2 regions of the Leucobacter sp. GX0328 genome follow, and region 2 is predicted to be linked to the other one. Evidence: predicted binding sites of a transcription regulator. Region 2 holds the regulator's gene; the other holds the start of a gene.

Evidence for each region. Region 2 encodes LexA, which represses DNA repair genes until DNA is damaged. Its sites were predicted from a motif close to TCGAACANNTGTTCGA; they were not measured.
Region 1: a site for LexA is predicted at 2,305-2,320, ahead of uvrA (excinuclease ABC subunit UvrA). Genes of this name have one in related genera too.

The regions. Positions count from the first base shown of each region.
Region 1 covers NZ_JBSGPC010000003.1:218,907-226,415, forward strand. Annotated here, with positions in the region: gene uvrB (excinuclease ABC subunit UvrB) at 1-152, shown strand, start outside; gene ACUYTF_RS12125 (GyrI-like domain-containing protein) at 187-870, opposite strand; gene ACUYTF_RS12130 (hypothetical protein) at 902-1,573, opposite strand; gene ACUYTF_RS12135 (hypothetical protein) at 1,570-2,208, opposite strand; gene uvrA (excinuclease ABC subunit UvrA) at 2,352-5,351, shown strand; gene uvrC (excinuclease ABC subunit UvrC) at 5,348-7,306, shown strand; gene rapZ (RNase adapter RapZ) at 7,303-7,509, shown strand, end outside.
Region 2 covers NZ_JBSGPC010000002.1:311,956-319,464, forward strand. Annotated here, with positions in the region: gene hemC (hydroxymethylbilane synthase) at 1-781, shown strand, start outside; gene ACUYTF_RS09645 (uroporphyrinogen-III synthase) at 778-1,593, shown strand; gene hemB (porphobilinogen synthase) at 1,590-2,567, shown strand; gene ACUYTF_RS09655 (glutamate-1-semialdehyde 2,1-aminomutase) at 2,564-3,901, shown strand; gene lexA (transcriptional repressor LexA) at 3,993-4,658, opposite strand; gene ACUYTF_RS09665 (hypothetical protein) at 4,918-5,310, shown strand; gene ACUYTF_RS09670 (histidinol-phosphate transaminase) at 5,329-6,411, shown strand; gene hisB (imidazoleglycerol-phosphate dehydratase HisB) at 6,494-7,102, shown strand; gene hisH (imidazole glycerol phosphate synthase subunit HisH) at 7,099-7,509, shown strand, end outside.

The DNA of each region.
Region 1 (7,509 bases), on a different contig from region 2:
CGCACAAGCTGGAGGAGCTGATCGCCGACCTCACTGAGCAGATGCTGTCGGCGGCGGATGAGCTCAAGTTCGAGCTCGCGGCGCGGCTGCGCGACGAAGTCGCCGAGCTGAAGCGCGAGCTGCGCAGCATGGATGCCGCTGGGCACATCTGAGCCGCGGATCGCGCGGTGTCTGCGAGTCGGCGGCTCAGACCGGCTGCGACCCGACTGCGCGGGATTCCACGGCGATGCCCTCGGCGCGGCGGACGGGCTGCCTGAGGATAGTGCGCCGCTTCTCGGGCGCCGTTCTGCGGAAGTCGCCGAGGTAGATCTCGTGGTGCGTGCCGCGGAGTGCGAGCCCGTGCCGCGGTGCGATCTCCTCGTGCAGGCGGGCTAGCGTCTCGCCCTCATCATCGAAGGGGCCGATGTGCAGCGTCTGAAGGCACAGCCCCTCGGTCAATGTCTCGAGGCGTAGGGCGTCGAGTCGAGGCGCACGGCCCTTCTGCCGCGCCGCGTGCACGGAGCGGTCGAGATCCTCGTGCCCGAGCCACGCGGGCAGCATGAGCATGAGCGTCCAGTGCCACAGCGACTTGTCCCGCGCCGCGGTGAATGCGCTCATGTCATCGGCCCACCACAGGCCTTCGAGCGGCGGCACGACGTAATCTCGGCCGAGTTCGCGCTTGCTCGCGAATTTGAGCCCGTACGCGACCGGGTAGAGCGTTTCGACCGCCGCGGCGAACTCCGGCGCCCGGTTCGGGTCGCCGTGGCCGTCGATCATGAGGTACTGCATCGGCGGGAGGTCGATGAGACGGAACTCGCCCGGCTTCGCCCGGTACGCGTCGCCCTCCCGGACGAAGTCGATCTTGCGCGCCGCGGGGTGTTCTGGAGGCATGGCGAACAGTGTAGGCGGTGCGGGGCGGGCGTCAGAGCACGAGGTAGCCGTAGCGGTCGGCTGCGGCGTCGATGAGGGACGTGAGTTCATCGCGGTCGAGTCTCAGGCGGGCGAGCGGGTGGCGCGGCAGCGCATCGCGCGCCGGGCTCCACAGCGCGGCGATGCGCACCGGCGGTACGACGGAGGACGCGGAGACGACGCCGTCGAGTTCGGGGTACGCGACCCTGATCGCGCGGGCCCAGGCTCGGGCGCGCGATCGTTCGCCCGAAGAGATCGCGGCATTGCCGCCGGCGACGGCCAGCCAGTCGCTGTCGCTGAGATCGAGCAGCCGCAGCGGTCTGGCGTTCTCGAACATCACGAGCGTCGGCGCGCCCTCGCTGCGCTGCACCATGCGGGTGCTCTGGAAGGCCTCGAGGAGGCATGCGGCGAAGGCGGCCGCCGGGAACGCGTGCTCGCCCTGCGGCTCCAGCACCGCATAGTAGACGCCCTCGTCGGGATGCTCGCCCGTCGGTTCCGGGTGCGGGTCGAAGCGGGAGTCGAGCGGTCCGTACTCCCGGAACTCGTGCCAGTCGACCGGGTGCGGCCCGCCGGCCTTGTAGATGCGCGACAGCAGGGTGCCGGCAGGGATCTCCCGCACCCATTCGCCCTCCGGTCGGAGTTCGGGGAAGCGGTCGGCCCGCGGCGGCGGGAGCTCCTCGCTCACGGCAGGCGGCTCAGCGCGTCGTCGACCGCGGCCGCGGCCTCGTGCGGGTCGCCGCCCTGGGCCAGCCATTCGAGCGGTGCGAGCTCTTCGCCGTCGATGCGCAGCCGCGGGGCCGGCGAAGTGAGTACGCGCTCCGCGAGCAGCAGCGGCGTCGCGCGGGGGATGGCCTGCGCGACGGTCGCCCATCCCCGGGGTTCGCGGCGGTCGTGGAACTGGAAGGCGGGGAGGTGCCAGCCGTCGCTGCGCCGCTGCGCGAGCAGCGTGCCGGCGGCGCAGCGCTGGCGCACGCGGGTGGGGGTGACGCCGAGGATCTCGGCGGCCTCGGCGACGGAGACGCTCTGCGCCCCCAGCTGTTGCTCCCACACGAGGCCGCGCGTCGACGCGGGCAGGGCGGTCGGCTGCTGCAGCTGATCCTCGGTCGCCCCGAGCCGCGCGAGCGCCGCGGTTTCGGCCTCGGTGAGGCCGCGGAGGTCGGTCTGCTGATGGGCCACCACTCCTGCGAGCAGCGACTCCGCCGCGTTCAGGCGATCCGCGTCGATCTGCGCGACGAGGCCGGCGAGGCGCTCTCGCGCCGTGCGGGCCTGCGCGTCCCCGTGCGTGCTCCGGCCGCTGGCCGGCAGTTGGGCGATCGACATCTCGGCTCCTTACGTGATCTTTCATCAATAGTACGCGAAAGGCGAGTTTCGGGGAACCCTGCTGCGGAGCAGCGGCGCCGGGAGGGGCCGAAAAGTTCGTAGATATGTTCGAACACTCAGTCGAATCGAAGTAGGATGAAGTGGTGACTCCGCAGCAGACGACTCCGATCCGATCCTCGGCCGCCCAGGCGCATATCAAGGTGCAGGGGGCCCGCGTCCACAACCTGCGCGACGTCGACCTCTCGATCCCGCGCGACTCGATGGTCGTGTTCACCGGGCTTTCGGGCAGCGGCAAATCGAGCCTGGCATTCGACACGATCTTCGCGGAGGGCCAGCGCCGGTACGTCGAGAGCCTGAGCGCCTATGCACGGCAGTTCCTCGGCCAGGTCGACCGCCCGGACGTCGATTTCATCGAGGGCCTGAGCCCTGCCGTGTCGATCGACCAGAAATCGACGAACCGCAACCCGCGCTCCACGGTCGGCACGATCACAGAGATCTACGACTACATGCGCCTGCTGTGGGCGCGCGTCGGCGTGCCGCACTGCGCCGTCTGCGGCGAGAAGATCGAATCGCAGACCGTGCAGCAGATCGCCGACCGGCTCATGGAGCTCCCGGAGCGCACCCGCTTCCAGGTGCTCGCGCCGGTGGTGAGCAAGAAGAAGGGCGAGTTCGTCGACCTCTTCCACGACCTCGCGGCGAGCGGCTACTCGCGCGCGATCGTCGACGGCGAACTCGTGCAGCTCTCGGACCCGCCGAAGCTGAAGAAGCAGATCAAGCACGATATCTCGGTCGTCATCGACCGCCTCGTCGCGAGCCCCGAAGGCCTCGGTCGGCTCACCGACTCGCTCGAGACCGCGCTGAAGCTGGCTGGCGGCATCGTCGCCATCGACTTCGTGGATCTCGACGAGACGGCGGAGGACCGCACCCGGCTATTCTCCGAGCACCTCTCGTGCCCGAACCAGCACCCCGTGCAGCTCACGGAGATCGAACCGCGCACCTTCTCGTTCAACGCGCCGTTCGGCGCGTGCGCGACATGCTCGGGGCTCGGTACGAGCATGTCGGTCGATGAGGATCTGGTGCTCGGCGACCCGCAGCTCTCGATCGCCGAAGGAGTCATCGTCCCGTGGACGAGCCAGGGCAAGAGCCTGTACCAGTACTACGAGAAGCTGCTCGTGGGGCTGTCGCGCGATCTCGACTTCTCGCTGAAGACCCCCTGGGAGGAACTGGGCGACGAGGTGCGGGAGGCCGTGCTCTACGGCAACAACTTCAAGGTGAACGTGCGGTGGCGCAACCGCTTCGGGCGCGAGGTGAAGTACTCGAGCGGCTTCGAGGGCGTCATCCCGTTCATCGAGCGGCAGTACGCCGAGGCGGAGTCCGACGCGAAGCGCGATCGCTGGCAGGAGTTCCTGCGCGAAGTGCCGTGCCACGCCTGCCACGGGCAGCGCCTGAAGCCCGAGGTCCTGGCGGTCACCGTCGACGGCGAATCCATCGCAGCGGTCGGCGAGTTCAGCCTCAGCGACGCGAAGCGCTTCTTCGACGACGTCGTGCTCACCGAGCGCGAGGCGAAGATCGCCGCCCAGGTGCTGCGTGAGATCCGCCTCCGCTTCGATTTCCTCATCGAGGTGGGCCTCGGCTACCTCACGCTGGCGCGCGCAGCGGGCACGCTCTCGGGCGGCGAAGCGCAGCGCATCCGCCTCGCGACCCAGATCGGCTCGGGGCTGACCGGCGTGCTCTACGTGCTCGACGAGCCCAGCATCGGCCTGCACCAGCGCGACAACCGTCGGCTGATCGAGACGCTGGTGAAGCTGCGCGATCTCGGAAATACGCTCATCGTCGTCGAGCACGACGAGGAGACGATCGAGGCCGCGGATTGGATCGTGGACATCGGCCCCGGCGCGGGCGTCGAGGGCGGCACGGTCGTGCACTCGGGGGAGTACTCGGGGCTGCTCGAGAACCCGCGCTCCATCACCGGCGACTATCTCGCGGGGCGCCGTTCGATCGAGACGCCGAGGAAGCGCCGGAGACGCGAGCGCGGGCGCGAACTCACGGTCGTCGGGGCGCGCTCGAACAATCTCCAGAACGTCGACGCCACCTTCCCGCTCGGGGTGATGACGGCCGTCACCGGCGTCTCTGGGTCGGGCAAGTCGACGCTCGTGAACGACATCCTGTACCGTGTGCTCGCGAACCAGCTCAACGGCGCGCGTCTCGTGCCGGGCAAGCACACGCGCGTGACCGGGCTCGAGCACCTCGACAAGGTGGTGCACGTCGACCAGGCGCCCATCGGGCGCACGCCGCGCTCGAACCCGGCGACCTACACCGGGGTGTTCGACAAGATCCGCACCCTCTTCGCCGAGACGCCCGAGTCGAAGATCCGCGGCTACCTGCCGGGCCGATTCAGCTTCAACGTCAAGGGCGGGCGCTGCGAAGCGTGCTCGGGCGACGGCACGCTGAAGATCGAGATGAACTTCCTGCCCGATGTCTACGTCGCCTGCGAATCCTGCGGCGGCAAGCGCTACAACCGCGAAACGCTGCAGGTGCGGTACAAGGGCAAGAACATCTCCGAGGTGCTCGAGATGCCGATCGCCGAGGCCGAGGAGTTCTTCGAGCCGATCTCGTCGATCCACCGCTACATGAAGACGCTGGTCGACGTCGGCCTCGGGTACGTGCGTCTCGGCCAGAGCGCGACGACCCTGTCGGGCGGCGAGGCGCAGCGCGTGAAGCTCGCGACCGAGCTGCAGAAGCGCTCGAACGGGCGGAGCATCTACGTGCTCGACGAGCCGACCACCGGCCTCCATTTCGAGGATGTGCGCAAGCTGCTGCTGGTGCTGAACGGCCTCGTCGACAAGGGGAACACGGTCATCACCATCGAGCACAACCTGGATGTCATCCGCAGCGCCGACTGGGTGATCGACCTCGGCCCCGAGGGCGGTTCCGGGGGCGGTACGATCCTCGCCGTGGGAACTCCGGAGCAGCTGGCGGAGCACGAGGAGAGCCACACCGGCCGGTTCCTCGCAGAAGTGCTGCACGGACGCGCCGCGAAGGCGGCGAACTCGGCGAAGGCGGCGCACACCTCGAAGGCGGCAGCTCGGAAGCAGCCGGCGGCCCGGAAGCCGGCGGCGGGCAAGGCGAAGGCCCGGGCGTGAGCCCCGACGATCGTCGGGCGGCCTTCCGGCCCGCCCAGGGCGAGATCCCGACGAGCCCGGGCGTCTACCGCTTCAGCGATCGCTACGGGCGCGTGCTCTACATCGGCAAGGCGAAGAATCTGCGCGCGCGGCTCGCCAACTACTTCCAGCCGCTCGACGCGCTCATGCCGCGCACGCGGCGCATGCTGATGCTCGCCGCGAAGCTCGACTGGACGGTGGTCGCGACCGACACCGAGTCGCTCGTGCTCGAGCACACCTGGATCACCGAGTTCAAGCCGCCCTTCAACGTGCAGTTCAAGGACGACAAGACCTATCCGTACCTGGCGGTGACGCTGCGCGAGGAGGCGCCCCGCCTCATCATCACCCGCAACGAGCGCATCCGGGGCGCCCGCTACTTCGGTCCGTATCCGAAGGTCTGGGCCCTCAAGGAGACCACGCGCCTGCTGCAGCAGGCGTTCCCGATCCGCACCTGCAACGACGCCGACTACCGGCGCGCGATGCAATCGGGGCGGCCGTGCCTCGCCGGGCAGATCGGACGCTGCAGCGGCCCGTGCTCCCAGCTGCTCACCGTCTCCGAGCATCGCGCCCGCGTCGACGAGCTCGTCGCCTTTCTCTCGGGCGGCGATCGCAGCCACCTGCGGGCCCTCCAGAGCGAGATGCGCACCGCGGCGGGGGAGCAGCGCTACGAGGACGCCGCGCGGCTGCGCGATCAGGCCGAGGCGGTCGAGCACGTGATGGAGAAGAACGCCGTCGTGCTCGGCCTCGACGTCAATCTCGACGTCTTCGGGCTGCGCTCCGACGAGCTCGCCGCCGCCGCCCACCAGTTCATCATCCGCGGCGGCCGCATCCGCGGCGAACGCAGCTGGATCGTCGACGTCGAGCTCGACGATTCTCCGGGCACGCTGCTCGAGCAGGTCATCCAGTCGGCCTACGCCGACGACCGCGAGCCGCCGCCCGAGGTGCTCGTGCCGCAGCTGCCCGAGAACTCGCTCGAGCTCGAGAACGCGCTGGCCGAGCGGCGGCCGCGCCGGGGGCGCGTGCGGGTGCGGGTGCCCGAGCGCGGCGACAAGGCGCAGCTCATGGAGCGCGCGGTGCTGAACGCGGGCGAGCACCTGATCCGGCACAAGCTGAAGCGTGCGGCGGACCTCACCGCCCGCACCGACGCGCTCGCGGAGCTGCAGCAGGCGCTCGGCATGGACGAGCCGCCCCTGCGCATCGAATGCATCGACGTCTCGCACCTCCAGGGCACGGGCGTCGTCGCGTCGCTCGTCGTGTTCGAGGACGGACTGCCCGCCAAGGGCGCCTACCGCAAGTACCGCATCGAATCGACGCGCGACGACACCGACTCGATCCACCAGGTCGTGTCGCGCCGGGCCGCGCAGCTCAATGCGGCGGCCGAGAACGGCGACCTGCCGTCGGGCGTCTACCGCGACCGGCCGCAGCTGCTCGTCGTCGACGGCGGCGAGCCGCAAGTGAAAGCGGCGGCGCGCGCGCTCGACGCCGCAGGGATCACCGATGTCGCGCTCTGCGGCATCGCGAAGCGGCTGGAGGAGATCTGGCTGCCCGGCGATCCCTTCCCCGTCATCCTGCCGCGCACGAGCGAGGCGCTGTTCCTCGTGCAGCGCATCCGTGACGAGGCGCACCGATTCGCGATCACCTTCCAGCGGCAGCGCCGCAGCACCTCCATCTCGAGCCGGCTCTCCGAGATCCCCGGGCTCGGCCCGAAGCGGGTGCAGGCACTGCTGAAGCACTTCGGGTCGGTCGCCCGATTGAGGGCCGCCTCGCTCGACGAGCTCGCCTCAGCCCCGGGCGTCGGGCCGAAGCTCGCGGAGCAGATCGCCTCGCATATCGCAGATCCATCGGCGGAGGGCGAAACCGAGCAACCGAACGCCGTCGCTGACGCTAAGCTGGGTGGGACGAAGCTACCGGATGCAGACGAGGGGGAAACCGAATGAACGGCACAGCGTCGATTCAGGAGATCCTGATCGTCACGGGCATGTCGGGCGCTGGTCGCAGCACGGTGGCGAACACGCTCGAGGATCTCGGCTGGTACGTCGTCGACAATCTGCCGCTCGCCATGGTGAAGACGCTCGCCGATATGGCGGATCGTTCGGGCGGCGCCCTGCCCCGCATCGTCGCCGTGGTCGACGTGCGCGGC
Region 2 (7,509 bases):
CGGCACCGGGGTGTTCGTGAGCGCGCTCCGCGACGCGCTGCTCGCCGGGGCCTGCGACTTCGCGGTGCACTCGCTCAAGGATCTGCCGACGGGCCCGTGCCCCGGCATCGCGCTCGGCGCGATCCCGTCGCGCGCCGATGCGCGCGACGCGCTCTGCGCCGGGCCGGGCGGCACGCTCGCCGCGCTGCCCCCGGGAGCGCGGGTCGGCACGGGATCGCCGCGGCGCGCGGCCCAGGTGCTCGCGCGACGCCCCGACCTCGCAGTGCTCGATCTGCGCGGCAACGTCGACACCCGGCTCGGGCGCGTCGGCGTCGACCTCGACGCGGTCATCCTGGCGGCAGCGGGTCTCGATCGCATCGACCGGTCCGACGCGATCTCCGAGCGCTTCCCGCTCGACGAGGCGCCCACCGCCGCCGGCCAGGGCGCGCTCGCCGTCGAGGTGCGGGATGAGGACGCGGGCGCGCCCGCGATCGCCCGCGCGCTCTCCGCCCTCGACGACGCCGAGTCGCGCGCGACCGCCATCGCCGAGCGCACCATGCTCGCCGCGCTCGAGGCAGGCTGCGCGGCCCCTGTCGGCGCGACCGCGAAGGTCGACGCGGGCGCGCTGACCCTCAGCGCCGCGGTGTACCGCCTCGACGGCGCGTCGTCGCTGACGGCCTCGGCGCAGGCCCCGTGGTCGCCCACAGACGCGCAGGCTCCTGCCGAGCTCGGCCGATCGGTCGCGGCCGAGCTGCTGCAGCGCGGTGCCGCGGCCCTCGCCCCGCTCGGAGGCGCGAGATGACGCTCGCCGGCAGGGGGGTCCTGGTGCCGCGCGGCGGCGAGGCCGGCGAACGCTGGTCGGCAGCGATACGGCAGCGCGGCGGATGGCCGTACGTGGTGCCGCTCATCGAGACGGCGCCGCCCCTCGACCCCATCCCGTTCGAAGACGCCGTCGCCGCCTGGAACCGCGGAGGCTACGACTGGGTCGTCGTCACGAGCCCGCGCGGCGCCGAGGCCCTCGCGCGGGCGGGCGCGCAGGCGGCCGACGACCGCCCCATCGCAGCCGTCGGGCCGGCCACGGCCGCAGAGCTCCGTCGCCACGGCCTCACCGCGGCGCTCGTCCCGGCGGAGGAGTTCTCCGCCGCCGGGCTCGCGGAGCTTCTCCGCTCGGCGATCCCTGTCCCGGCGAAGCTGCTGCTGCCGCTCTCCGAGATCGCCGGCACCGAGCTCGAGACCGCGCTGCGCGACGCCGGCCACGACGTCGACCGCGTCGACGCCTACCGCACCCTGCCGACCGCCGACGACCCGGTCGCCGCCCATGCCGTCGCGGCGGGCAGCCCGGAGATCCTGCTCGCGAGCAGCGCCTCCGTCGCCCGGGAGATCGCGCGCCGATTCGCGCCCCTGCCCCCGGCCTCGTTCGTCGTCGCGATGGGGGAGCCGACCGCACGCGCCCTGCAGCGGTCGGGCATCGCCCCCGACGTCGTCGCCGCGCACCACACCATCGCCGCCATGCTCGACGCCGCGGAGCAGCTGCTCGCCGCGCGCATCACGGGCCCGGGCGCACCGCACCCCTCCGCCGAACCCACCACCGCGAACAGGAACACCGCACCATGACCCACGCACCCACCATCAGGCCGAGACGCATGCGGCGCACCCCCGCCCTGCGCAGGCTCGTGGCCGAGACCCGCCTGCACCCCGCCGAGCTGATCCTGCCGGCGTTCGTGCGCGAGGGCATCGCGAGCCCGCGCGAGATCCCGTCGATGCCCGGCACCTCGCAGCACACGCTCGATTCGCTGCGCCGGGCCGCAACGGAAGCGGCCGAGGCCGGTATCGGCGGCATCATGCTCTTCGGCATCCCCGAGAAGCGGGACGCCCTCGGTCGAGCCGCCGATGACCCCCAGGGCATCCTCAACGCGGCCGCCCGCGCCGTGACGGCCGAGGTCGGCGACGCGCTCGTCGTGCAGACCGACCTGTGCCTCGACGAGTTCACCGACCACGGGCACTGCGGCGTGCTCGACCCCGACGGCGGAGTCGACAACGACGCCACGCTCGAACGCTACCGCTCGATCGCCGTCGCGCAGGCCGACGCGGGCTCCGCGGTGCTCGGGCTCTCGGGCATGATGGACGGCCAGGTCGCCGCGGTGCGCGAGGCGCTCGACGGCGCGGGCCACGAGGAGACGGCCCTGCTCGCGTACTCCGCGAAGTACGCCTCGGCGTTCTACGGGCCGTTCCGCGATGCCGTCGAATCCCAGCTCGTCGGCGACCGCCGCGGCTACCAGCAGGATCCGGCGAATCGGCGCGAGGGTCTGCGCGAAGCGCGCCTCGATCTCGACGAGGGCGCGGATTTCGTGATGGTGAAGCCCGCGATGTCGTACCTCGACGTGCTCGCGGAGGTCGCCGCCGAGAGCCCGGTGCCCGTCTGGGCCTACCAGGTGTCGGGGGAGGCCGCGATGATCGAAGCGGCCGCCGCGAACGGCTGGCTCGATCGTCGCCGCGCGATCGAGGAATCGGTGCTGAGCATCAAACGCGCGGGGGCCGACGCCGTCCTCAGCTACTTCGCCGTCGAACTCGCGGGGTGGCTGCGATGAGCCGGGACGTCGCGTCGAGCGCCCGATTCGCCGAGCGGGCCGCGCGGGTCATCCCGGGCGGCGTGAACTCGCCCGTACGCGCCTTCGGCTCCGTCGGCGGCACTCCGCGCTTCCTCGTCTCGGGGGCCGGGCCGCTGGTCGTCGATGCAGACGGCAACGAGTACGTCGACCTGGTCGCGTCGTGGGGGCCGGCACTCCTCGGGCACGCCCACCCCGATGTGGTGGCCGCGGTGCAGCGCGCGGCGGCGCGCGGGCTCGGCTTCGGCGCATCGGCCCCCGAGGAGGCCGAACTCGCCGAGGAGATCGTGCGACGCGTTCCCGAAGTGGAGCGGGTGCGCCTCGTCTCGACCGGCACCGAGGCCACGATGACGGCGATCCGCCTCGCCCGCGGCGCGACGGGCAGGCCCCTGATCATCAAATTCGCCGGGCACTACCACGGGCACTCGGACGGGCTGCTGGCGGAAGCCGGGTCGGGGCTCGCGACGCTCGCGCTGCCGGGCTCCGCGGGCGTGACTGCCCAGACGGCCGCGCAGACGCTGGTGCTGCCCTACAACGACGTCGCCGTGCTCGAGGCCGCCTTCGCCGAGCACGGCGACCGCATCGCCGCGGTGATCTCGGAGGCCGCGGCGGCGAACATGGGTATCGTGCCGCCCGCCCCCGGCTTCACCGAGGCCATGATCCGCCTCGCGCACGCGCACGGCGCGCTCGTCATCCTCGACGAGGTGCTCACCGGTTTCCGCTCGGGCCCATCGGGGTACTGGGGCATCGAATCGGCGACGGTGGCGCCAGGGATCGCGCCCGACCTGTTCACCTTCGGCAAGGTGGTCGGCGGCGGCCTCCCGCTCGCGGCCCTCGGCGGTCGGGCCGAGCTCATGGATCTGCTCGCGCCCCTCGGGCCCGTCTACCAGGCCGGCACGCTGTCGGGCAACCCGGTGGCCGTCGCGGCGGGCCTCGCGACGCTGCGCCTCGCCGACGACGACGCCTACGCGCGTCTCGGCCGTGCCGCGGACGCGATCGCCGCGGGTCTGGCGAGCGCGCTCGATGCGGCCGGAGTGCCGCACCGGGTGCAGCGCGCGGGCACGCTGCTCGCGCCGGTGTTCGGCGACTTCCCGAGCGCCCCGCGCGACTACGCCCAGATGCGGTCTCAGGAGGCGTGGCGCTATCCGGCCTTCTTCCACGCCATGCTCGACCGCGGCGTGAATCTGCCGCCGAGCGCGTTCGAGGCGTGGTTCGCGACCGCTGCGCACGACGACGCGGCGATCGGGCGCATCCTCGACGCGCTCGCGCCCGCGGCCCGCGCCGCTGCGGAAGCGCAGCCGGAGGGCGGGGAGTAGGGTCACCGACCCCGGCCTTCCCGTCGGGCGAGGCCCCGGGTCGCGCGGCCGGAGACATCGCCCGACGCGCCGTGCAGGGGCCGAGGAGCGATCAGACCGAGCGGAATACCGCGACGACCTTGCCGAGCACCTCGGCGTAGTCGCCGAGGATCGGCTCGAACGCGCTATTGCGGGGGAGCAGCCAGGTATGGCCGTCCCGGCGGCGGAACACCTTCACCGTCGCCTCGCCGTCGAGCATCGCCGCGACGATGTCGCCGTTCTCGGCCTCGCGCTGCTGCCGGACGACCACGAAGTCGCCGTCGCAGATCGCGGCGTCGATCATGGAATCGCCGACCACCTTCAGCATGAACAGCTGCCCGTCGCCGACGAGCGACCGGGGCAGCGGTACGAGCTCTTCGACCTGCTGCTCGGCGGTGATCGGCACACCGGCGGCGATCTGACCGACGAGGGGCACGTACGCCGCCTCCTCCGCCTGCTGCGACGGCGCATCGGCGATGGCCGAGCTCGTGCTCGCGAGTTCGATGAGGATCTCGAGCGCGCGGGGCCGGTTCGGGTCGCGGCGGATATACCCCGCGAGCTCGAGGCGGCTCAACTGATGGGTCACGCTCGACAGCGACGAGAGGCCGACGGCGTCGCCGATCTCGCGCATGCTCGGCGGGTAGCCCTGGGACTCGACGGTGCGGCAGATGTACTCCAGGATCGCCTGCTGCTTCTCGCTCAGCCTGCGACCCTGCGGCGGCGTATCCGAGGTGCTCATCGCGATCCTTCCGTTGCGGGAATGCCTGCGCCGATCGACGGGACTGGCGGCGGGACCGTGAATGTCAGTGGGTGCTGTTTCAGTGATCCCGTTGCTTCGAAACCCTAGCGGCCCCGCTCGATCACTGGCAAACATATGTTCGAGTGTCGCGAAAGGCGATCGGAACACGTATTCGAAGAATCGTTGCGTTTTCGATCGTTCGAAGATATATTCGAAACAGATGTTCGCGTAGGCGGATGCACCAGGAAGGAACCCAGACATGAGCGCAGTGATCTCGCACGAGGCCCCCAAGCTCCGCCTGACCCGGCGCGGCCGGGTCGTGTTCGGTTCGTTCGCGACGGTGCTGGTGGCGGCGCTGCTGGCCTTCGTCGCGGCATTCGCGGCCCCCGAGGCGCAGGCGTCGAACGCCGCCGGCGATGCGGAGTTCCAGTACGTCGTGGTGCAGCCGGGCGCAACCCTCTGGTCGCTCGCGACCGAACTCGACCCGACGCAGGATCCGCGCGATCTCGTCGCCGAGATCGTGCAGCTCAACCAGCTCCAGGGGTCCGGCGTCCAGGCCGGCGAGGCGATCGCCGTGCCGCTGCGCTACGCGCACTCCGCCTCGGTCGTCTCCGGCGCCGAGCTCGGCTTCCCCGTGGACTCGGCGGAGTGAGCGCGGGTCGACCCTAGAATGGTGAGGGTGACCAGTCTCAGTGACCTCCCGCTCCGCAGCACGCTCGTCGGCAAGGCGCCGTACGGCGCCCCCCAGGATCCGGTGCCGATCAGCCTGAACGTCAATGAGAACACCCATCCGCTGCCGGAGGCCGTGGTCGCCGACATCGCCGAATCGCTCGCTCGAGCGGTCCGCTCGGTGAACCGCTACCCCGACCGCGAGTTCACCGAACTCCGCGATGCGCTCGCCGGGTACCTCGGTCACGGGCTGGCCTCGGAGCAGCTCTGGGCCGCGAACGGCTCGAACGAGGTGCTGCAGCAGATCCTCCAGGCCTTCGGCGGCCCGGGCCGGTCGCTGCTGAGCTTCACCCCGACCTATTCCATGTACCCCCTGCTCGCGTCGGGCACCGACACCGCCTGGGTGCCGATCGAGCGCCCCGAGGGGTATGCGCTGACGCCCGAGTTCGTGGCCGAGACTCTGCGCGAGCAACGGCCCGACATCGCGATCATCTGCGGCCCGAACAACCCGACCGGAACCCGCCTCGATATCGACACCGTGCGCGCCGCCTACGACGCCTTCGACGGCATGCTCATCGTCGACGAGGCGTACCGCGAGTTCGACGACCGCGGCGAGAGCGCCATCACGCTGCTGCCGGGGCGTCACCGACTGCTGGTGTCGCGCACCATGAGCAAGGCGTTCGCGTTCGCTGGGGTGCGGCTCGGCTACCTCGCCGCGGATCCTGCGGTGATCGACGCGCTGCGCCTCGTGCGTCTGCCCTACCACCTCTCGGCCCTGACGCAGGCGGCCGCCACCGCGGCGATCCGCCATTCGGGCGAGATGCTCGCCACGGTCGCCGACATCCGCGAGCAGCGCGAACGCCTCGCCGCGGCCCTCACCGAGTTCGGCTACCGCGTGCACCCGTCGGGCGCGAACTTCCTCCTCGTGGGCGGCTTCGACGACCCCGACGCGGTGTTCGAGACGCTGTTCTCCCAAGGCATCCTGATCCGCAACCTCGGCATCGACGGGCACCTGCGGCTCACGGTCGGCACCGAGACCGAGACGAGCGCGCTGATCGACGCGATCTCGCGGCTCGAACGGTAGTGCAGCCCTCCGGCGTTTCGATCCGGGTCCCGCGCTGCCGCTCCGAGGCATCGTCGCGCCCCGTCGCACTAGACTGTTGCCCATGACATCAGCTGCACGCACCGTCTCGATCGAGCGCTCGACCAGCGAGTCGCAGATCTCCCTCAGCATCGATCTCGACGGCACCGGAGTCTCGGATATCGACACCGGCGTCCCGTTCTTCGACCACATGCTGACGGCGTTCGCCAAGCATTCGCGCACCGACCTCGCGGTGCGCGCGCAGGGAGACGTGCATATCGACGTCCATCACACCGTCGAGGACACGGGCATCCTGCTCGGCCAGGCGATCCTCGAGGCGCTCGGCGACAAGCGCGGCATCATGCGGTACGGCGATGCGGCGGTGCCGCTCGACGAGTCGCTCGCGCAGGCCGTCGTCGATATCTCGGGCCGGCCGTACCTCGTGCACTCGGGCGAGCCCGCGGGCTTCGAATTCCACCTCATCGGCGGCCACTTCACCGGTTCGATGGTGCGCCACTTCTTCGAGGCCCTCGTGCTGAACGCGCGTCTCACGGTACACCTGAAGCTCGTCGAGGGGCGCGACCCGCACCACATCGCCGAGGCGGAGTTCAAGGCGTTCGCGCGCGCGTTCCGCACTGCGAAGTCCGTCGACCCCCTCGAGAGCGGCATTCCCTCCACGAAGGGCGCTCTGTGACCGGAGCACGCGTCGCCGTGCTCGATTACGGTTCGGGCAACGTCCACTCGGTGCTGAAGGCCCTCGCGAAGGCCGGTGCCGAGCCGCTCCTCACACGCGACCCGAAGGCCGTCGCCGAGGCGGACGGGCTGCTCGTTCCCGGCGTCGGCGCCTTCGACGCCGTGATCCGGCAGCTCCGCGAGGTGCGCGGCGACGAGCTCATCGACCGGCGGCTCGCCGGCGGGCGGCCGGTGCTCGGGATCTGCGTCGGGGAGCAGGTGATGTTCGAGCGCGGTATCGAGCGCGGGCGCGAATCGGACGGCCTCGGCCAGTGGCCCGGAACCGTGCGCGAACTCCGCGCCGAAGTGCTGCCCCACATGGGCTGGAGCACGGTGCAGGCCCCTGCGGGGTCGCGGCTCTTCGACGGC